Regions from separate parts of the Actinoplanes sp. NPDC051513 genome, predicted to be linked through region 1. Evidence: riboswitches for the same ligand, from Rfam matches in the RefSeq annotation. Region 1 holds a riboswitch; each other region holds the start of a gene.

Region 1 (5,422 bases):
GCCACCCCGCGATCGATCGACGATGACCGAGGTGTGCTGCGTGGCGCGGAGGCCTAGGCCTACTTTGATCTCGTGGACGAGCACACTGCGTTGGTGACGCGGCGGGGCGAGAATTACGGCGGGCGGTCCCGTGAGGAGCGCGCGACGGATCGACGCGACCGGATCCTCGCGTCGGCGCTGCATCTGTTCGGCACGCACGACTACGACGACGTCACGGTCGCGGCGGTCTGCACCGGCGTCCGGGTCTCGAAAAGATATTTCTACGAACATTTCGTCGATCGGGAAGATCTGGTACGGGCGCTGCACCGGCAGCAGAACGCATGGCTACTCGCCGGAGTCTCCGAGGCTGCTCCCGAGGCGCCGGGCAGTCTCGAGGAGATGCTGCGGCCGGCGGTGCGCCGCTTGCTGGGCATGCTTCAGACCAATCCCGAGCGGGCGCAGGTCATCTACATCAACGCGCCGCGCATGGAGACGCGGCGGCGGGGCGTGCTCCGCGAGGACGCGCAGTTCCTGGCGGGCATGTTGCGGCGGGCGGGTGGTCGCCCCACCACCGAGATCCGGTACGAGCGATTGCTGCTCGCCCTGGTCGCGGGGCTGAGCGAGGTCATCATCGACTGGCTGTCGCGCGGCATGACCGACGACGTCGACGCCCTGGCCGACCATTTGACCGATTTCTGCACAGCCGTGCTGGCTCGCTTGGAAAGCTGACCGTCGCAGCGCCCCTCAGCTCTTGCGGGCGGCGATCTCCATGCCGGCGGCGCGCAGGCGGGTGACCAGGGCGTCGCCCAATGCCGTGGCCGGGGTGAGGACGCCGCCCTCGGACGGAGGCAGGGCGTCGCGATCGTGGGCGAGGGCGAGGGCTGACTCGCCGAGCATGACCGCGGTGGCCGCATAGCCGGGGTCGCCCTTGGCCCGGAACCGCGCCGCGTAGCGGGCGCCGGACGTCGTGGTGGCGAACAGGTCCATCGTGAAGTGGCCGTTCTCCCGGGCCTCCGCACTCGGGCCTTCGCCCGGCTTGGGCAGGATCTTGTCGAGGAGGAAGCGGGTCGGCGGTAGCGACAGGCCGACCATCAGCGCGCCGAGGCCGAGCCGGGTGCCGTGGGCGATCACCGGGGAGAGCGGGGAGGCGCCGACGCTCATCGTCTCGCGGTAGCGGAACGCCCGGCCGTACTCCCAGCCGCGCAGGGCGTTGCTGCGGCGCACCACCCGGGTGTTGTAGGAGGCCATGAAGAACGGCGCGAGCGTGCCGCGCAACCGGGGGTGCACGGCGGGACCGGACACGATGGCGGTGTCGTCCTGCCGGCCGAGATCGGGCTCGGCGGCGCGGTCGGGGCTCAGCGAGTAGGGGCTGGCGGCGACCCGGCGCAGCTTGCCGTCGTTCTTGACCACGTCGAGCTGGTGCCGCATCGAGTCGATCGTGCCGCCGCTGATCCCGCCGCGCAGGCTGGTGACGACCAGCGTGGTGTCGGTGAGCTCGCCGGCGCCGTCGGCCTTGACCTGCTGGTCGAGCACATGCACGCCGATGTCGGACGGGATCGAGTCGAAGCCGCAGGAGTGCACTATGCGGGCGCCGGTCGAGCGGGCGAGCTCGTGGTTGTCGTCGATGCTCGCCCGGGCGAACAACACCTCACCGGTGAGGTCGACGTAGTCGGTGCCGGCGGCGGCGCAGGCCCGCACGAGCGCTTTGCCGTATCTCGCATATGGCCCGACGGTGGTGACGACGACCCGGGTCGCGGCGGCCAACCGCTCGAGGGCAGGCACGTCGGTGGCGTCGGCCACCAGGACCGGCCAGTCGACGCCGAGACGCTGCTTGACCTCGGCGATCCTGGCCTCGGAGCGGCCGGCCAGGGCGACCCGCGTGCCGGCCGGCGCGTGCTCGGCCAGGTACTGCGCCACCAGCGCTCCGACGAAACCGGAGGCGCCATAGACGACGATGTCGTGATCGCGGGGGTGGTCGCTCATGGCAGCAGATTCTCCACCAGGTTTCCGGCGGCGGCCGGACAAGTTACCGATCGGTAATGCCAGAGCGTTACCAATCGGTCATTCTCGACATAAAGCAAGATCAAATAGGGCAATAGCTGAGAACAACGTCACCTTTCCCGGGCTGAGCTTGGGTGAATTCGCGGACCCGTGGTTACCGTCGGCCGGTCCCGCGATGCGGGCACCGCGGGTGGAACGCCGAGTCCCTGCCACCGCCCGCCGGACATTAACCCGTGGCAGGGAGCGGGGGACCCAAACGTTCCTCGGCGCGCGATGCGCGCGCCTCGGGGTGAAGCCGCAGGATGGCGGCCGGGCACCTCAGCCCGAACCCGACAGCTGACCTCGTAGGCGTGGAGGGTTCTCTGTCATGGCACAGATCCGCAAGCATGCCCGCACGCCGCGGGCGCGCAAGCACGCCCGTTTCGCGCTGGGCCTCACGGCCGTCGGCGTGGCGGGCACGGCCGCCCTGCTCGGCCCCGCTTCCCCCGCGCAGGCGTCCAGTGTGAACTGGGACGCGATCGCGCAGTGCGAGTCGGGCGGCAACTGGAGCATCAACACCGGCAACGGCTTCTACGGCGGGCTGCAGTTCACCCGCGGCACGTGGAAGGCCTACGGCGGCACGAAGTACGCCAGCACCGCGAACAAGGCGAGCAAGGCGGAGCAGATCCGCATCGCCGAGAAGGTGCTGGACGGCCAGGGCATCGGCGCGTGGCCGGTGTGCGGCAAGAAGGCCGGCTCGTCGAAGCACTACAAGGGCTCGAACACGAGCGGCTCCAAGTCGTCGTCGAAGTCGGCCCACAAGTCGAAGTCGACCACGCACAAGGCCACCAAGAAGGCCACCAAGAAGCCCACGACGTCGTCGCACAAGGTCACCCGCACCACGACCGCGAAGGCCACCGGCAAGACCTACGTCGTCCGCTCCGGCGACACGCTGTCGGCCATCGCCACGCGCAACCACGTCAAGGGCGGCTGGCACACCCTCTACCAGCTGAACGGCAACACCATCAGCAACCCCAACCTGATCTTCCCCGGTCAGCGGATCGCACTCTGATCCACTCGTAGCGACCCGGCCGCTCATCCCCCAGGGCGGCCGGGCCGCGCCCCACCGGCGACGAAGTGGCGGTTGTGCCACAGTGGCGGCATGGCCACCGACCCGCATCTCGAGCCGCACTGGGACCGCTCGGCGCTGATCACCATCGACATGCAGCGCGACTTCCTTTCCGATGGCCCGTTCGGGCTGGCCGGCACCACCGAGATCCTCCCCAACCTCACGAAGCTCACCGAGACGTTCCGGGCGACCGGACGGCCGATCGTCCACGTTGTCCGCCTCTATCCGGCCGACGGCCAGGACGTCGACCGCGTGCGGCGCACCCTCGTGCAGGGCGGCGCCGAATTCGCCCGGCCCGGCACGCCCGGCCGATTGCTTGCGCCGGGCCTGGCGCCGGCCGGCGACCTCGACGACAACCTCGACGACGAGGCCCTTCTGCGCGGCGAGCCGCAGCTGCTCGGCCCCGGCGAATACGCGCTCTACAAACCGCGCTGGGGCGCCTTCTATCGCACGCGGCTCGAGGAGCTCCTCGCCGCGCACAGCGTCGACACCCTCGTCTTCGCCGGCTGCAACCTGCCCAACTGCCCGCGCGCCAACATCATCGAGGCCCACGAGCGCGATTACCGCGTCGTGCTGGTCACCGACGCCGTGTCGCAAGCCAGCGACCAAGGTTTCCGCGAGGTCGCCGGCCTCGGCACCGTGCTCCGCACCACCGCCGAAGCCATCACGCCGACGGTCTGACGCCGCCTCGACCTCTTGGTGCGCCGTCCACGGGGCTCGCTGCCGCGCGAGGCCGAGCGGGCGGCCACGTCGAAGCCGAGCGGGGTGGCCACGTCGAAGCCGAGCGGGGTGGCCACGTCGAAGCCGAGCGGGCGGCCGCGTCAACGCCCCGGCGTGACGAACTCGGGCTGGTCGAGGACGCGGAGCCACGTGCCGTCGGGCTGCCGGCGCACCACCTGCGCGCGGGCGCCGGCGCCATCCTTGGGCGGGGTCGCGGTCAGCGCCAGGTCTCCGCTGATCAGCGTCGGCAGCGGCTGCTCGGGCTCGAAGGCCGGCATGTGCGGGAGCGCCTCTTCCCACAGTTTCTGGATCGCGGCGCGGCCCACGGTCTGCCGGCCGGGCGGATAGGCCATCACCGCGTCTTCCTCGTAGAGCAGGGCGAGACCCTCCGCGTCTTTCTCATTGGCGCGCTCGACGAACAGGCGGGTCAGGTCTTCTGGCTTACGAGCCTTCTCGCGTTCGGTCATGACTCCAGCCTCGTCGGGCGGGGAACAGAAGTCCAACGCATAGTTTTTATGCGAACTAGAATCTGTGGTTATGGAACTGCGGCAGCTCGCGTACTTCGTGGCGGTGGCCGAAGAGGCCGGCTTCACCCGTGCCGCCCAGCGCGTGCACATCAGCCAGTCGGGGGTGAGCGCCCAGGTCAAGGCGCTGGAGACCGAGCTGGGCGCCGAGCTCTTCGACCGGTCGGGACGGGTCGCGCGACTCACCGAGGCGGGCAAGGTGGCTCTCCAGTACGCCCGGACGGCGCTGAACGCCGCCTCCGAGCTGCGCGAGGCGATCGACGAGGTGAAGGGCCTCGTCCGCGGCCATCTCACGATCGGCATGGTGACCGGCTGCGAGATCACTCCCCTGTTCGCCGCGCTGGCCGCGTTCCACCGCGAGCACCCGGCGATCGAGCTCGAGCTGCTCGAGAACGACTCCCGCCGGCTCGTCAACTCGGTGCGGACCGGGCTGGCCGACATCGCCCTCGTCGGCGTGGCCGGCGCGCCGCCGGAGCACCTGTCCGCCCAGGTGATCGCCAGCGAGGGCCTCGTGGCGCTGGTCCCGCCCGATCATCCGCAGGCGGGTGAGCCAGGGCTGCCGCTGACCGAGCTGGTGGCGCACGCTCTCGTCACCTTGCCCGAGGGGACCGGTATCCGCGCCGCTTTCGATGAGGCGTGTGTGTCCGCGAGCTTGATCCCGGACGTGGTGCTGGTCGCGTCGGCGCCGGCGGCGGTCGCCGACATGGCGGCGCGCGGCCTCGGAATCGCGGTGCTGAGCGAGTCGATGGGGAAGGCGCACGCGGACCTCGTAGCCGTGCCGATCACCGGAGTGACGATCCCGGCGCTGCTCGCGCTGGTGTGGCGCCCGCGGACGAGCACGGCGCTGGCCGCGCTGCTGCCGCACCTTCGCCGGGAGTTCGGCGAAGGCTGAACAGCGTCGGGCTGAGCGAAATGAGTTTCCGGGCTATAGCGTCGCGGTCATGACGGAGATCTCCCTGCGGCAGCGGCTTCGTGCGGCGCTGCCGGCTGCCATGAAGTCGCGGGACCGGGCGGCGACGGCCGCGCTGCGCGCCACCCTGGCGGCGATCGACAACGCCGAGGCGATCGTGCCGGCCGAGGAGGCGACGGG
Region 2 (5,422 bases), on a different contig from region 1:
ATCATCTTGTCGAGGTAGTCGTCGCCCAGCGGGGTGCGCGCCACCGCGAGCCGCCAGTAGAGCGGGCCGAGGATCAGGTCGACCGCCACGTCGGGGTCGGTGCCCTCGGGTAGCTCGCCGCGGGCCATCGCCTGGCCGATAAGCTTGTCGCCGACCGCCTGCTGGTGGGTGCGCAGCGCCTTCTGGAGGGTCTCGGCGATCTGCGGGTTGCGGGATGCCTCGGCCATCAGGTCGGGGATGATCTGCGACGCGATCCGGTGCTGGAGCGCGCGGCTTACGATCATCATGAGCAACTGGAGGTCACCGGCGAAGCTGCCGGTGTCGGGGAGCGGGACGCTGCGGCCCGCCACGTCCGAGACGATCTCGAGGACCATCTCGAGCTTGTTGCCCCAGCGCCGGTAGATCGCGGTCTTGCCCACCCCGGCGCGGCGGGCCACGGCTTCGATGGAGAGCCGGCCGTAACCCACGTCGGCCAGCTCCTGCATGACCGCGTTGCGGATCGCCACGGTGATGTCGCCTCGGAGCACTGCCGCTCCGGCTGGTGCACGCTTCGCTGTCGCCACGCGGTCACTATACGCCAGGACGTAACGGTTGCGTTCCGCCGTTTGGTCGGTTAGCCTTCCGTCACGTCGATACGAAGCCGTTCCATCGACAGCGGCTTGACATGCTGAATGTTGTGTTCTCGCGGAAAGCAGCAGGACCCGATGACCCCCTCGGGCCGACGAGATCGGAGCACCACCCCATGGCTCAGACGACCGTCGTCGAGTCCTACACCGGGCCGACCCCCAAGGAGTTGGCCCGGAAACATGGACTAGGCGCAGCCGGACGACTGCCCAGCCTGCCGGAATACACCAGGCAGATCTGGTCGTACCGGCACTTCATCTGGGAGTTCGCGAGCGCCAAGGTCTCGGCCGCGCTGGGCAACACCCGGCTCGGCATGATCTGGCAGGTGCTGACCCCGCTGTTCAACGCGGGCGTCTACTACGTGATCTTCGGCGTGCTGCTGAACACCAAGCACGGCGTCAGCAACTTCATCCCGTACCTGTGCACCGGCGTCTTCATCTTCGGCTACACGCAGGCGGTGGTGCAGGCGAGCGTCCAGGCGATCAGCGGCAACCTCGGCCTGATCCGGGCGCTGCACTTCCCCCGGGCCAGCCTGCCGCTGTCGATCACCCTGGTCGAGGCGCGCAACATGATCGCCTCGATGACCGTGCTGATCTGCATCGTGCTGTTCACCGGCGAGCCGGTCACGTGGGAGTGGCTGCTGCTGGTCCCGGCGCTGATCCTGCAGACGATCTTCAACGCGGGCTTCTCGATGCTGGTCGCCCGGCTCGGCTCCAAGCTGCACGACCTGCGCCAGCTCATCCCATTCATCATGCGCGTCTGGATGTACGGCTCGGCCGTGCTCTACCCGGTCACCCAGTTCACCGAGCACCTGCACGGGTGGAAGCTGGCCGTGGTCCAGGCGAACCCGATGCTGGTCTTCATCGAGCTCATGCGGCACGCGCTGATGGAGAACGTCGAGCTGGCCGGGCCGCCGCTGCGGCTGTGGATCCAGGCGATCGTCTGGTCGCTGGTCGCGGGCATCGGCGGGTACGCCTACTTCTGGCGTGGAGAGAAGGGTTACGGCCGTGGCTGACGACGAGCGGATCCCCACGATCATCGCGGACAACGCGCACATCATCTACCGCATCCACGGCTCGGTCTCGGCGGCGCAGAACTCGCCGGTGAGCAGCTTCAAGCGGCTGGTCACCCGCACCAAGAGCGCCGCGGTGCGCGAGGTGCACGCGGTCAAGGGCGCCAGCTTCGTGGCCTACAAGGGCGAGGCCATCGGGCTGATCGGCACCAACGGCTCGGGCAAGTCGACCCTGCTGCGGGCGATCGCCGGGCTGCTGCCGGTGGAGCCGGGCGGCGCGATCTACGCGGCCGGCCAGCCCTCGCTGCTCGGCGTGAACGCGGCGCTGATGAACGACCTCTCCGGCGAGCGCAACGTGACGCTCGGCTGCCTGGCCATGGGCATGACCCCGGCCGAGGTGAAAGGGCAGGTCAAGGACATCATCGAGTTCTCCGGCATCAACGAGCGGGGCGACTTCAGCTCGCTGCCGATGCGGACGTACTCGTCCGGCATGGGCGCCCGGCTGCGCTTCGCGATCGCCGCGGCCAAGAGGCACGACGTGCTGCTCATCGACGAAGCACTGGCCACCGGCGACGCGAAGTTCCGCAAGCGCAGCGAGCAGCGGGTCCGTGACCTGCGCGAGGAGGCCGGCACGGTCTTCCTGGTCAGCCACAGCGAGCAGTCGATCCGGGACACCTGCGAGCGCAGCATCTGGCTCGAGGGCGGCGTGATCAAGGCGGACGGCCCGACCGAGGACGTGCTGAAGGAGTACGAGACCTTCGTGAAGAAATGAGGTCTCGTACTCCTCCAGTCCAGCTATCTGACCGATAGATGCACGTGGTTGGTGTGGTCGCTCGACGGGTCGCCGTTGCCACCCGAGTACGACTTCCAGCCGCTCGAAGGCAGCCAGATGCGCCGGAACCAGATCACGTAGAGCACGCCGATCTTGCTCGAGTTGTTGATGAAGTAGTTCGCCAGGTTGTTCCCGTACGTCTTGCTGCTGCCGGTCGCCACCCCGCCGAACCCACCCTTGTCGGCCGCGAAGTCGCAGGCCCGGCCCTTCGGATGCTCGCCGCTGTTCTGCTCGCGGAAGCAGTGCACGTAGTGGGTGAAGCCGGCCGCCTGGGCCTGCTGCATGGCGTGCAGCATGCGCTGGGTGATGCGGCCACCGCTGGTCGGGTCGTCCACCATGCCGCTGCCACCCTGGAACGCGGACGCGCCCTTGCTGCTGCCGCCGTCGCTCGGCTGCGGGTCGTCCTGCCCGGCGTTGGCCGCCTTCAGCGCGCTCTCGGCCTGTGCCTTGCGCTTGGCCATCACGTTGACCTGCTTCTGCTGGTCACGGATGGTGGCCTCGATCGCGAGCTTCGCCTGGGCCTGGCCGTCGCGGGTGGCCTGGAGTTCGCCGAGAACGGCCTTCTCCTTGACCGCGACCGTCTGCAGCGTCTCGGCCCGGTCCAGGAATCCGCCCGCCGAGCCCGCGGTGAGCAGCGCGCTCATCGGCCCGAGCCGGCCGCTCTTGTACGACTGCTGGATGATCTGGTCGAACGCCTTCTGCCGGGGTCCTAGGTCGGCGTCCAGCTGCTTGAGCTGGGCGGTCAGCCCGGCCTGGCGCTTCTTCGAGGCGGCCAGCGCGTCCTTGGCCTCGAGGTAGCCCTTGGAGGCCGCCTCGACCTGCTCGATCACGGACTTGGAGCCGCCCTCGCCGTCGTCGCCGGTGTCACCCGGGGCCGCGGTGGCCGGGCCCGCGACCGCGATGGCCAGACCGCAGGCGGCCACCAGCATGGCGAGCATCGCCGCTAATCGCCGGCGGACAGTAATGTGCCGCACAAACTGTTCCTTCCGTCGGCCGCCGACCGAGTTAGCTGACGGGTTCGGGACGGAAGTTCCCTACCACGCCTCGTCTTGCGACTCGGCGCGGATTCACCCCAATGGAACTCATGGTTCCCCGGCTCGCCGAAAGGCGATTAGGCGGCGGCCCCCGGGCGGGGACCGTGACCGACCATACCCATGATATCGATTGATCGACAGATCTCGCACTCTGCGCCATTGCCCGATAACCGCCGGTCACTTTCTTACGGAACGTCGCCGAAGGATTACCGAATTTGCGTTTCCTGGGTCCTGAAGTGTTCAGCGACCTCGGGTAAACTCACCCGCGGCTCTGCCGCCGAAGGCGCCGCCCCCGAGGCGCCGGCAGGCCGCCGCCCAATCGCCGCGAGGCGAGCCGGGGACCCATGGTTACTTGGGGTGTATCCGCGCTGAGTCGCAAGACGAGGCGTGGTAGGGATCGCTTCCGTCCCGAACCCGTCAGCTAACCCGGTCGGCGGTAACCCGGAAGGAACCTGGATGACCGTACGCCCCCGTCGCCGGTGGCTGACCCTGGCCCTGGCGCCGCTCGTGGCTGTCTCGTTCTTTGCGGCACCCGCCGCGCCCGCGAGCGCCGATCCCGACGACTCGTCGTCGTCCTCGTCGGCTCAGCCCGACGAAAAGGGTGACGAGATCGAGTCGAACTCCACCCTCAACGACATCCTCGAGTCGTCGAACCGCAAGTTCGTACAGGCGAAGGCCGCGGTCGCGAAGTCGACCACGACCCAGAAGAAGCTGGCCGTCGAGATCAACCTGGCCGAGGCCAAGCGCGACGCGCTGATTCCCGAGGTCAACGCCATCGCATCGCAGCAGTACCGCACCGGCCACCTCGGCGCCGCGAGCTTCCTGCTCGGCAGCCAGGGGTCGGACGACTTCCTCGCCAAGGCGGTCTCGCTCGAGGAGATCAACACCCTGCACGACCGGAAGTTGCACGAGCTGAACGCGGCGATCGACGAGGTCACGGCGAAGAAGAGCGCGCTCGACGCCGAGGTGAAGCAGCAGCAGACCAACCTGGTCGCGATGAAGAAGCAGAAGGACGCGGCCGACAAGGCGCTCGCGCTGGTCGGCGGCAAGAACCTCACCGGCGGCTTCGTCGACGCCGTGTCCAAGGAGGCGGCGCCCGCCCCGCGCAACTCCGACGGCGGTTTCTCGCCGGAGAAATGCACGGTGAACGATCCGACCACGAGTGGTTGCATCACCGCCCGTACATTGCACATGTACCAAGAGGTGAAGAAGGCGGGCTTCAATCGCTTCGTCGGTTGTCACCGCAACGGCGGCCCGTTCGAGCACCCGAAGGGCCGGGCCTGCGACTGGTCGTTGCAGAAGAGCGGATTCTCGGTCGCGCACAACACCGACATGAAGAACTACGGCAACGACCTCATGGCGTTCCTGGTGCGTAACGCCGATCGGCTGGGCATCTACTACGTCATCTGGTTCCAGCAGATCTGGTTCCCGGCGACGGGCTGGAAGTCCTATCACGGCGCGAGCACTCACAAGGACCACGTACACGTCTCGATGCTTTAACGGCCCCGCCGAAGAAGGCCCCCGCGGCATTCCCGCGGGGGCCTTTTCAATATCGGTCAGTCCTGCGGCGCCCGGCGCACCGGAGCGCGCCCGGCCGGCTGGGTCGGCGACGGGCCGACCGGGCCCGCCGGCGGGATCGGCACGGTCACCGGCTTCACCTGGGTCACCTCGATCTCCTTGCCGTGGTGGCTCAGCACGAGGCGGGCCGAGCCGCCGCCGTTGCGCAGCGAGTACGTCACGTCGTCGGCCGTCACGTTCACCCGCAGCCGCAGGCCGCGCCAGAGCATCGAGAACTCCAGGTTGCCGATCCGGCTGGGCAGGCGCGGCGCGAACGACAGCTGACCGTTGAAGTCGCGCATGCCGCCGAGGCCGGCGACCAGCGAGATCCACGTGCCGGCCAGCGACGCGACGTGCACGCCG
Region 3 (5,422 bases), 790 kb from region 1:
CGCCCACCTCGGCCCGGGGCACGTCCAGCGGCACGGCGACCACCGCGCGGACCCCCTCGGCGCGGGCCGGCTCGGCCAGCTCGGGCCAGCGCTCGTCGGTGGTCAGGTCGGCGACGGTGACCAGGGCCCGCGTGCGGGCCGCGTGGAGTCCGGGGCCGGTGCTCAACGCGTACTGGAGCTCGTCGACGCCCTCGCCGGACGGCCCGGCGGCGGTGCAGGTGAGCGGGCCGCCCTCGCCGATCAGCGTGACCGAGCAACGCACCGTGCCCGGCACCGCGCCCACCACCCAGGCCGCGAGGCGCTCGAGCGCCGAGGCGAAGCTCTCGGCGCCGAGCAGGCGCACCGACAGCTCGTGCAGCAGCCCGGCCAGTTCGACCGCGTGCGGGCCGCTGAGGGCGGCGGAGCGCGTGCTGCGGGTGCGCGCGGGACGGCTCAGCAAACGAGCGGGGCCACGCGCCGGCGCAGAAATCCGGCGATTCTGGGCAGACACGCGGGGAATATTGCCATGACCATCGACGAACACGGAAGTTCGGTGCCTCTACCGGGTGGTCTCGGCGGAGGTGGCCGCCTCGTCGGAGCGGCGGTTCTCCACCGCTTCCGGGGTATCTTCGCGCTGGTCGGAGTCGTCCAGGATGGCCTCGGCCTGCGCCCGCGGGTCGGCGCTGCCGGCCGCACGCTCCTCGGGAAGCAGCTCGGCGGCCCGTTGCTCGATCCGGTCAGTCATGAATGATCAAGTACCCCGCGGAGCGAGCCCCTGAAACACGTCGCCGCCCCCGGGCGAACCCGGGGGCGGCGTACGAGATGTCGGTGTGCATGTCGCCTCGCGGCGAAAGGCACGATACGGCTCCAGCCGAACGGTATTCCGTAAAGGCAAAGGGTGAGGCCCGGGGACACTGGACACACCGACATCCGTTCACAACTGTCGGTCGCACCCCATGATTCCGTTAGCGGGTGTGACCCGCGCCACAGGAACGCTCAGTCGGCTTCGGCCGCCTTCTTGGCGCGGTCATAGGCCATCTGGAGGAAGTCCGAGACGGCCGTGGCGGTGAGCGCGGTGGCCGCCAGCCGGGTCAGCCGCGGAGCCAGGACCAGGCCGCCGGTGAGCCCGGTGGCGACCCAGAGGGCGAGGCAGAAGGGACACGTGATCAGCTCGCCGATCCCGTGCCGGACCGAGCTGCCCTGATCGCGTACCTCCTCGTTGAGCTCGGCGGCGCCGGCCGGCTCGGCGTACCGGGCGAACGGCGCCCGCAGCGGGCTGGCCACAGCGTCCTTGGCGAGCAGGCGGCTCAGCTTGTGCGTGGCGATTGAGATCAGCGCCACGTCCGCGATCCCGGGTCGCTGCGGCGCCGACCGGCCGGTGAGCTTCGCGGCACCGGCCAACGACGCGGCGAGGGCGCCGAAGGCGCCCATCGCGACCAGGTATCCGTCGAGCGGCCGGTGTTCGTGTGGGGCATAGGCGTCAGCGACGTGCGCCATCCGGTCGCGCAGGGTGTCGGTCATGGGGGTCCTCCTGCAAGCGGGCGGGCGAGCGGGCGGTCAGAAGTCCTGCGTCAGTCGGGCGGGGTCCACCTCGCGGCCCGGGAAGCGGGTCAGGTACTCGGTCTCCAGCTCGGCAGTGCGCCGGAAGTGGTTGTCGAGGGCCGCGCCGGGGCCGTGCCGGAGCGTGGACATCCGCGCGCGATAGAGGCTGGACAACTCCCGGAACAGGTCCTCGTCGTCAAGCGTGGCCGGGTCCACGCCGGTCCCGGTCTCGGCGTCCGCCATCGTGCACCTCCGTCGTGGTCATCACCTGGCAGAACGGTTGCCCGCGCCGACGGCGGGCAAACGTGCCGCCGGTACCCTCGTGTGCATGAAGGGGCTGTGGACGCCGGCGTGGATCGTGCGGCATGTCCTGGCGCTGGTCGCGATCGCGGGCTGCCTCGGGCTGGGGTGGTGGCAGTTCAGCCGGGCCAGTGGCGGCAACACGCTCAGTTGGGGCTACACCTTCGAATGGCCGGTGTTCGCGGCCTTCTTCGCCTTCCTCTGGTACCGCGAGGTCCAGCTGGCCCGCGAGCCTCCCGCCGAGGCGCCGGAGGAAAGGGACGAAGAGCCCGAGAAGCTCCCAGGCTCGCCTGTTACGGTCGGCCGGCCCGTGCGGGTCGCGGTCAGCAGGGCGCCCGCCGAAGACGACCCCGAGCTGGCCGCCTACAACGACTACCTCGCCTGGCTCGCAGCCCATCCCGGCGCCGGACCGGCCGACTACCCCGGTTACACCTCGACGAAATAGGACGTGGAACGTGCAGGGAGCGCTCACCCGCTATCGGATCATCGCGTGGATCGTCGGCGTCTGCCTGCTCACGCTCGTCCTGGTCGGCATGCCGCTGAAGTACCTCGCCGACAACGACACCGTGGTGGCGATCGTCGGCCCCGCGCACGGCTTCCTCTTCATGGTCTATCTGGTGCTGACCTTCGACCTGGCGCGCCGGGCGGGGTGGCCCTTCCTCCGCATGATCCTGGTGATGGCGGCCGGAACCATCCCCTTCCTCTCGTTCTGGGCCGAGCGTAAGGTCAGCCACGCGTGGGTTCCCGTGGAACCGGTGAAAAGTCCCATTTGATCGCGAGAATGACGCGCCGTCTTCGTCGAATGACAATGCGTTATCGGGATCAATCACGCATATCTGGCCTTTTCCTTAAATCCCGCGTAGAGACCTTGATTTTGTTTCGCGCATCGATAAGTTAATGCGGTTGGTTCGGTCCGCAGCCACATCCCTCGGTGGCGCCGGCCAACGCCGCCCAATCGGCGCGGTGTCCTCGCACGCCCTCCCCCGGAGCGAGCGCGGGCCCGAGTTGAGCCGGGGAACCGCGTTTCTGGGCTGAATCTGCGGAGCAGCAGGGCCTTCTTCCCGCCCACTGAACCGCCCGGATTTGGCGTCAGCTAACCCGGTAGGCGGCCGCAGCGGAAGAAAGGTCAGCAACCGGTGCCAACCCCCCGCACCAGGCTTCGGGCACTCATGGTCGCGGCGATGGCGATCGCGATCACCGGATCCGTGGCGACCGCGGCACACGCGGCGCCGTCCGAGACCGAGCTCAAGAAGCAGATCGAGACCGCCTCGAACCAGCTCGAGGACATCACCGAGTCGTACAACAAGCTCAAGATCGACCTGACCAAGACGGCGAACGACCAGAAGACCCTCCAGGCCTCGCTCGCGCCCGCCAAGGCGAAGCTCGTGGTGGCCGAGGCACAGGTCGAGACCATCGCCTCCCAGGCCTACATGCAGGGCCGGGTGGGGCCGATGAGCGCGCTGCTGGGCAACGAGCAGGGCGGCCTGGTCGAGAAGATGAGCCTCCTCGAGATGATCAACCGCGCCAATCAGCGGGACATCAACGACTTCACCGAGACCACGCAGAACTTCGCCGACCGGCAGGCGGCCCTGAAGACCACTCAGGCCAAGCAGGCGGCGCAGCTCAAGGCGATGGACGCCCGGAAGAAGACGATCGAGGCGAACATCAAGAAGCTGCGCGCCATGCGTGTGCAGGCGTACGGCAGCGCGACCGAGACCGGCGTCGCGGGAGCGGCCGGCCCGGCGCCCGCCATCTCCGGCAAGGCGGGCATCGCCGTCGACTTCGCGTACACGCAGGCGAACAAGCCGGCCTACTACGGGTACGGCGACGCGGGCCCCAACACGTTCGACTGCTCGGGCCTGACCATGGCCGCCTGGTCCAAGGCCGGCAAGTCGCTGCCGCACAACGCGGCCGCGCAGTACAGCGCCACCGCCCGGATCAGCAAGTCGCAACTGCAGCCGGGCGACCTGGTGTTCTACCGCAGCCTCGGGCACGTCGGCCTGTACGTCGGCGGCGGCATGATCATCGACGCGTCACGCGAGGGCGAGCCGGTCAAGAAGAGGACGATCAACATCATGACCCCGTACGGCTACGGACGGGTCAAGTAACAACCGCGGAACCAAGAAGGCCGGTACCCAATGGGGTACCGGCCTTTCGCGTAGGGAAATCCGGGGGAAGTGCGAAGATCAGGCGGCCTGCAGGCCCTCGGCCCGGGCCAGCTCGCGCAGCCGGCCGAGCGCCTGGATCTCGAGCTGGCGGATGCGCTCGCGGCTGAGCGAGAAGCGCGAGGCCACCTCGGTCAGCGAGTGCTCCCGGCCGTCCTCGAGGCCGTACCGCGCCCGCATGATGCCGGCCGACCGGTCGTCGAGGTGGTTGAGCAGACCCTCGATGCGCTGGCGCTCCAGGGCAGTCAGCACGATCTCTTCCGGCGAGGGTGCGTCGCTGTCGGCCACCAGGTCGCCGAGGTTGGTGTCGCCGTCGTCGCCGACGGGCGTGTCGAGGGAGACGGTGTCCTGAGCCCAGCGGGTGAGCTCGTTGACCCGCTCGACCGTCACGCCGAGCGCCTTCGCGATCTGGTCGGGCTCGGGGTCGGCGCCGAGCTCGCGGACGAGCTGGCGGGTGACGTTGCGCATCCGGTTGACGTCTTCGACCAGGTGCACGGGGAGGCGCACGGTGCGCTCCTGCTGGGCGATGGCCCGGCTGATCGCCTGGCGCACCCACCACGTCGCGTACGTCGAGAACTTGTAGCCGCGCTCGTAATCGAACTTCTCGACCGCGCGGACCAGGCCGGTGTTGCCCTCCTGGATCAGGTCGAGCATCGGCATGCCGGAGCGCACGTAGCGCCGGGCGATCGACACGACCAGTCGCAGGTTGGCCCGGATGAACAGGTCCTTCGCCCGCTGACCTTCGTGGACGATCCGCTCGAGCTCCTCGCGGCTCACGCCACGCGGCGTCTCGCCCTCGTCGAGCAGGAACTCCGCGTAGAGGCCCGCTTCGATCTGCTTGGAAAGATCGACTTCCTCGGCTGCGCTCAGCAGTGGCGTCCGGGAGATTTCGTGCAGGTAGACGCCGACAAGGTCACGCTCCTCGGCGACCTGGTCGGTCCGCATCACGGTGTTCTTCTCCACGTTGCCCACGGTCCCCTCATTGCGTTCACTACTTACCCCGTTACGGGCAAACCCTGTGTTCATCAGTTCCTCCCCGTAACGTCCGCAGTTCGTACCTTGCGGTTACTGGCATCTACACAACAAATGACTGCTCGCACTGATTCCGGCTGGTGGATCGAAAGTGTCACGAACGCCTGGGTGATTGCTGAGAGCCGCATGCGATGTTCCTGAAGGGGGCTCGTGGCACAGCATTCGCGCGCCGCCGCCGCTGTCGGTCGCGCAGCAGAACGCTTACCCGCGTTGGTCTCAATGACACCATCGGCCCCCCACCTGTCGCAGCGACGGGCATCACCACCGACCTTGGGACGTCCATCACTACCCAGTACGGCCGTCCGGCTTCCTGGGTTCACGTGCAGCATCGACAGCTTCGCGACCGGCTTGAACCAAAAGCCTCATCAAAAAGATCCCGAGGCGCGGTGCCGAACGGGACCACC
Region 4 (5,422 bases), on a different contig from region 1:
CGGCTCATGACGGGACTCTTTCGCTGGCGACGCGGCGGCGGAAGACGAAATACGAGTACGCCTGGTAGGCCAGCACCCCGGGCAGGATGACGACGCCGAACTCCGTGATCAGGCGCAACGCCGACGGGGTGGCGGCGGCCGCGGACATGGTCAGCGACCACGACGGGTCGAGGGTGCTCAGCAGGACGACCCTCCCGTGGGCGGTCAGGACGGCCACGACGGCGCCGGCCACGCCCAGGGCGGTCACGGCGAAAGCGAGGGCCTCCCGGCCGTGCCTCGCCAGCAGGCCGGCCGCCAGCGAAAGAGCCGCGGCGGCCAGGACGGTGCGCGACACCGTACCGAAACCGATGAGGACAAGCGCGACGGCGCCGCCGGTGCCCAGCCGGCGTGCCAGGTCGCGTGCCCGGCGGCGGACCGGGCCGCTGGTGCGCAGGGCCAGGAAAGTTGCGCCGAGCAGAAGGGCGGCGAACAACGCGGCCAGGGCGCCGGCGAGCGACTGCCAGGTCAGCATGGGGGAGAGGCTGCGGCTCAGGCCGGAGCCGGTCACCGAGCCGTCGGGTCCCAGCGCCAGACCGCGGACGAAAACGGCGAGCAGCGCGCCCCACAGCAGGACGATCGCGGCGGAGCTGAGCGCCAGAAGAATGTCGCAGGTGCGGCGCCAGCGCTCGCCGTCACCCTTTCCGCGGAACTCCAGCGCCACGCCCCGCACGGCCAGGAGCAGCAGCAGCGCGGCGACCGGGAGATAAAGGCCAGAAAGCAGCGCGGCATACCAGGCGGGGAAGGCTGCGAAAGTTACCCCGATCGCGGCGACCAGCCACACCTCGTTGCCGTCCCAGAACGGGCCGATGGTGCGCACGATCGCGCCGCGCTCGTGGTCGTCGCGGCCGAGCAGCGGACCGAGGACGCCGACGCCGAAGTCGAAGCCCTCGAGGACGAAGAACAGGACCCAGGCGAGCACGACGATCGAGAACCAGAAGGTGATCACAGCGGAGGTCCCCTCAGTAGACGGGCGCTAGTTCGGGTGATTTGTCCGGCGCATCCGCGGGCGGCGCGAGCGGCTGCCGGGCGAGATGACGGATCAGGCGGAACCAGACGACGGCGACCACCCCGTAGATCACGGCGAAACCGATCAGCGAGGCGAGGACCTCCGCGCTGGTCAGGCCGGGAGAAATGCCGTCGGAAACTTTCGTGAGGCCGAACGCGATCCACGGCTGCCGCGCGGTCTCGGTGAAGATCCAGCCGAGCGTGTTGGCCGCTGCCGGCAGCAGCGGGATCAGCGGCAGCCACCGGGTCAGCCAGCGGGGGGCGGCACGATTCTTTCGGGTACGCCAGAGGTAGAACGCGGCAACGGCGGCCGCCAGCATCCCGGCCCCGATCATCAGGCGGAACGTCCAGAACGCCACCGGGATCATCGGCACGTAGCTGCCCGGCCCGTACTGCGCCGCGTACTGCGCCTGCAGGTCGTCGATGCCCTGGACGGTGGCGCCCGGCGAGCCCTTGGCGAGGATCGACAGCAACCAGGGAATGTCCAGCGTGAACGACGGCAGTGGCTTGCCGGTGGTGATGATCGAGAACGGCGCGCCCTTGGTCGTCTCGTAGAGGGCCTCGGCGGCGGCCATCTTCATCGGCTGGACCTCGGTGATCACTTTGCCCAGGTGGTCGCCGGTCACCGCGGTGGCCGCCCCGCCCGCCAGCATCACCCAGGCGCCGAGCCGCGCGAGGGTCCGGTGTGCGGGCTCGGCCGCCATGCGCCACACCGCGATGGCGAGCAGCAGCGCGCCGCCGATCATCGCGGCCCCCGACAGCGTGTGCGGGAACGCGGCGAGGTTCACCTTGTTCAGCAACAGCTCGGAGAACGACGTGAGGCGCGCCCGGCCGGTCGCCGGGTCCATCTCGTACGCGATCGGGTTCTGCATGAAGCTGTTGGCGGCCAGGATGATGAACGCCGACAGGATCGTGCCCAGCGAGACCACCACGATCGTGGCCGCGTGCGCGAGGCGGGGCAGCCGGTCCCAGCCGAAATACCAGAGCGCCAGGAACGTGGCCTCCAGGAAGAAAGCCAGCATCCCCTCGATGGCGAGCGTCGGGCCGAAGACGTCGCCGTAGAACTTCGCGAACGCGCTCCAGCCCATGCCGAACTGGAACTCCTGCACGAGCCCGGTGACCACGCCGACCGCGAACGTGACGATGAGAAGTTTTCCGACGAACTTCGTGAGATCACGGAACTTGTCGTTCTTCGTGCGCAGCCACGTGATTTCCAGGCCGGCCGCGATCGCGGCGAGGCTGATCGACAGCGGCACGAAGAAGTAGTGGTAGATCGTCACCACCGCGAACTGCAACCGCGTCAGGTCGAGCACGTCCATGCGAGTTCCCCCCTCTACGACGTCTCGTAGTAGATACTACGACGTGTAGTACGACGCCGTGCAGTAGAGTGGGACACATGGCGCTGGGAGACCTGGAACGTGAGGTCATGACGGTTCTGTGGGACGCCGCGGAACCGCTCACGGTGCGGCAGGTGCACGAGTCGCTGAGTCGCGACCGCGACCTCGCCTACACGACCGTGATGACCGTGCTCGACCGCCTGGCCAAGAAATCGGTCGTCGTGCAGCAAAAAGCAGACCGCGCCTACCGGTACGTCCCGGCGCAGTCCCGCGAGGAGATGACCGCGTCCGTCATGCTCGACGCGCTCAGCGCCACCCCCGACCGCGACGCCGCCCTCGCGTATTTCGTCGGGCAACTTTCGCCGGATGCGCTGCAAGCCGCCATCGAAGCCGCCCGTAAGGGATGACGGCGCTGCTGCTCGGCGCGCTCGGGCTCACCCTGTCGCTGATCGTGCCCGGCCTGCTCGCGCGGGCACGCTGGCCCGACCGGGCGCCCGCCGCCGCCGTGCTGCTGTGGCAGGCCATCACCCTGGCCGCGGTGCTCTCCGCGCTCGGTGTCGTGCTCGCGGCCCCCGAGGAGCTGACCCGCGCCGCCGGCTCCGGAAAACCGGTCACCGCCGCCGCGCTGATCGGCGCCCTCGCCGTGGCGGCGGTCATCGTGCTGCGGCTGCTCGTCTCGCTGTGGGGAGTTTCGCGGCGCTCGCGCGCCCGCCGCGCGAAACATCGCCTCCTCGTCGACCTGCTCGACCGGGCCGAGCAGCGCCAGGAGCTCGACGCCGGGAACGTCCGGGTCCTCGCCGGAAACTTGCCGCTCGCCTACTGCGTGCCGGGCCGGGAGGCGCGCGTGGTGCTCAGCGACGGCGCCCTGCGGCTGCTCGACCGCGACCAGGTCGACGCCGTCCTCGCCCACGAGCAGACCCACCTGCGCCACCGGCACGAGATGGTGATGGAGTCGTTCACCGCCTTCTATCGCGCCGTGCCCCGCCCCGTGCGCAGCCGGGCGCCGCTGGACGCCGTACACGTGCTTCTGGAGATGGTGGCCGACGACGCCGCCAGAAAACGTGTCGGCGCCGCGCCGCTGCGCGGCGCGCTGGAGCGGCTGACCGACGCCGTCCCCCTGGCGGAGGAAGTCGTGCCCGAACGAAACTCGCAACGGCGCCGGCTCGACCGCCTTGCGGCCCCGCAGCGACCCTCGACGGCCCTCAACGCGGGCGTCGCGGTCGTGGCGCTTGCCCTGCTCGTGCTACCCACGGTGATCCTGGTCGTCCCCTGGCTCGACCGGGCGCTGGACGCCTGGCCACTGTGATCACACTGGGTAGCGAAGGCCGTGCAGGAAGTTTCCCCGCCGTGGCAACTTCAGTTAACGACATGATCGAGGGTACGGTGGTCGGCGGTCCGGCAGCCCCCCATCGTCCATCCGGCCGATCTGACGGATCACCGCCTAATCGCCGCGTGCGGCGAACCGGGGACCCGAGTAGTCGGGGTGAAGCCGCAGTCCCCCTGCGGCCGGGCGCGCTTCCCGCCCGAACCCGTCAGCTAACCCGGTCGGCGGCGCTAGGGAAGAAGGGATAACGCACCTACGTGAAACGGATTGGGGCGCGCCGCGCCGCAGTTCTGCGCAGCCTGGTCTGCGCCGTCGCCGCGGTCGGGATCGTTCTCACCGGCCCGTCCGTAGCGCAAGCAGCACCGTCTCCGGCCAGCGTCGAGGCCGAGATCGACAAGCAGTGGAACCAACTCGAGCCGGTCATCGAGCAGTACAACGACGTGCACGGCAAACTGCTCAAGAACCAGGCTCAGCTGAAGAACCTCACCAAGCAGCTCACCCCGCTCCAGGTGCAGGTGGACGTCGCCCTGTCTCAGGTTCGTGGAATGGCCGTCGACGCGTACATGCAGGGCGCGCCGAACGCATTCAACGCCATGATCGTCAGCGGTTCGCCCACCGGGCTGACCGCCAAGCTGACCTATCTCGATCAGCTTGCGCGGCACCAGCAGGACCAGATCGCCGGCGTCGCGAAACTTCGCGACAAGTACGCCGGCATGAAGTCCGACCTGGACGTGCTGACCAAGTCGATCGCGGCCCGCGATGCCGACCTGGCCAAGCAGAAGACCGCGATCCAGAAGAAGATCGACGGCCTGCAGAAGCTGCGGCTCCAGGCGTACGGGGCGGCCGGCGAGTCCGACGGCCCGTACAAGACCGGACCGTGCCCCGCCACCTACAACAACGACGCGGGCGGCCGTGCGGCGCAGAAAGCCTGCGACCTCATCGGCAAGCCCTATGTCTTCGGTTCCGAGGGTCCGAACAGCTACGACTGCTCGGGTCTGACGAAGGCGGCGTGGGCCAGCGTGGGTGTGCACCTCGAGCACTACACGAAGGACCAGTGGAACGAGGGCAAGGCGGTGTCCCGGGCCAACCTGCAACCGGGCGACCTGGTCTTCTACTACCCAGGGAGCCTTCATCATGTCGCCATCTACATCGGCGACGGGATGGTGGTGCACGCCCCGCACACGGGTGACCATGTGCGGATGGCTACGATCGACCGGGGGCCGATCGCCGGCTACCGGCGGCCGGGCTGAGTTTCTTCCGTACGCGAAAAGGGGTCGCCGGACGAAATCCGGCGGCCCCTTTCGTGTTGGTCAGCTTCCCGGCCGAGGATTTGCCGGGTGATCCCGCAGCCGGCGCCGGTCTTGCCGAAGTACAGGTCGGTCATGTCGGTGAAGCCCTCGTCGAGCCAGGGCGAGGTGTACTCGTCTTGCCCGCGCGGCCCTCATTCCATCGGCGGCGGGGCGGACTCCTGCATCCGGTGATACCGGTAGAGCTTCGTCAGCAGCGTCGTCAGCTGCTCGCGCTCCGCCCGGTCGAGGGGCTCGAGCAGCTCGTCCTGGATGGAGCCGGCCTGGCGGGCCAGCTGCTCGGTGCGCGCGCGGCCCTGGTCGGTGATCATGATGATGTTCCGGCGGCGGTCGTCCGGGTTGGGCACGCGCCGGATGAAGCCGGCGGCCGCCATCTCGTTCAGCGCCTTGACCATGTCGCTGAGGTGGAT

What was found. Region 1 has a riboswitch for cyclic di-AMP ahead of ACIA5D_RS10085 (transglycosylase family protein). Riboswitches for the same ligand answer to the same signal wherever they lie in the genome.
Region 2: it holds a riboswitch for cyclic di-AMP, as region 1 does, so the genes downstream of both, ACIA5D_RS30180 (coiled-coil domain-containing protein) here and ACIA5D_RS10085 (transglycosylase family protein) in region 1, are expected to answer to the same signal.
Region 3: it holds a riboswitch for cyclic di-AMP, as region 1 does, so the genes downstream of both, ACIA5D_RS13925 (NlpC/P60 family protein) here and ACIA5D_RS10085 (transglycosylase family protein) in region 1, are expected to answer to the same signal.
Region 4: it holds a riboswitch for cyclic di-AMP, as region 1 does, so the genes downstream of both, ACIA5D_RS09335 (NlpC/P60 family protein) here and ACIA5D_RS10085 (transglycosylase family protein) in region 1, are expected to answer to the same signal.

What each region holds. Positions count from the first base shown of each region.
Region 1 is NZ_JBITDW010000003.1:31,422-36,843, reverse strand. Features, by position in the region: gene ACIA5D_RS10095 (TetR/AcrR family transcriptional regulator) at 73-708, shown strand; gene ACIA5D_RS10090 (saccharopine dehydrogenase family protein) at 724-1,962, opposite strand; cyclic di-AMP (ydaO/yuaA leader) riboswitch at 2,167-2,346, shown strand; gene ACIA5D_RS10085 (transglycosylase family protein) at 2,348-3,031, shown strand; gene ACIA5D_RS10080 (cysteine hydrolase family protein) at 3,122-3,769, shown strand; gene ACIA5D_RS10075 (YybH family protein) at 3,910-4,275, opposite strand; gene ACIA5D_RS10070 (LysR family transcriptional regulator) at 4,346-5,224, shown strand; gene ACIA5D_RS10065 (hypothetical protein) at 5,274-5,422, shown strand, end outside.
Region 2 is NZ_JBITDW010000010.1:222,267-227,688, reverse strand. Features, by position in the region: gene ACIA5D_RS30195 (TetR/AcrR family transcriptional regulator) at 1-563, opposite strand, end outside; gene ACIA5D_RS30190 (ABC transporter permease) at 743-1,639, shown strand; gene ACIA5D_RS30185 (ABC transporter ATP-binding protein) at 1,632-2,408, shown strand; gene ACIA5D_RS30180 (coiled-coil domain-containing protein) at 2,432-3,406, opposite strand; cyclic di-AMP (ydaO/yuaA leader) riboswitch at 3,447-3,596, opposite strand; cyclic di-AMP (ydaO/yuaA leader) riboswitch at 3,805-3,955, shown strand; gene ACIA5D_RS30175 (coiled-coil domain-containing protein) at 3,959-5,002, shown strand; gene ACIA5D_RS30170 (glycoside hydrolase family 65 protein) at 5,059-5,422, opposite strand, start outside.
Region 3 is NZ_JBITDW010000003.1:818,480-823,901, reverse strand. Features, by position in the region: gene ACIA5D_RS13955 (ANTAR domain-containing protein) at 1-439, opposite strand, end outside; gene ACIA5D_RS13950 (hypothetical protein) at 539-724, opposite strand; gene ACIA5D_RS13945 (DUF1360 domain-containing protein) at 976-1,500, opposite strand; gene ACIA5D_RS13940 (DUF6158 family protein) at 1,537-1,764, opposite strand; gene ACIA5D_RS13935 (hypothetical protein) at 1,850-2,266, shown strand; gene ACIA5D_RS13930 (DUF3817 domain-containing protein) at 2,277-2,594, shown strand; cyclic di-AMP (ydaO/yuaA leader) riboswitch at 2,809-2,947, shown strand; gene ACIA5D_RS13925 (NlpC/P60 family protein) at 3,003-3,929, shown strand; gene ACIA5D_RS13920 (RNA polymerase sigma factor RpoD/SigA) at 4,008-5,012, opposite strand.
Region 4 is NZ_JBITDW010000002.1:864,670-870,091, forward strand. Features, by position in the region: gene cydC (thiol reductant ABC exporter subunit CydC) at 1-8, opposite strand, end outside; gene cydB (cytochrome d ubiquinol oxidase subunit II) at 5-985, opposite strand; gene ACIA5D_RS09320 (cytochrome ubiquinol oxidase subunit I) at 999-2,363, opposite strand; gene ACIA5D_RS09325 (BlaI/MecI/CopY family transcriptional regulator) at 2,441-2,788, shown strand; gene ACIA5D_RS09330 (M56 family metallopeptidase) at 2,785-3,687, shown strand; cyclic di-AMP (ydaO/yuaA leader) riboswitch at 3,810-3,948, shown strand; gene ACIA5D_RS09335 (NlpC/P60 family protein) at 3,963-4,955, shown strand; gene ACIA5D_RS09340 (MarR family winged helix-turn-helix transcriptional regulator) at 5,147-5,422, opposite strand, start outside.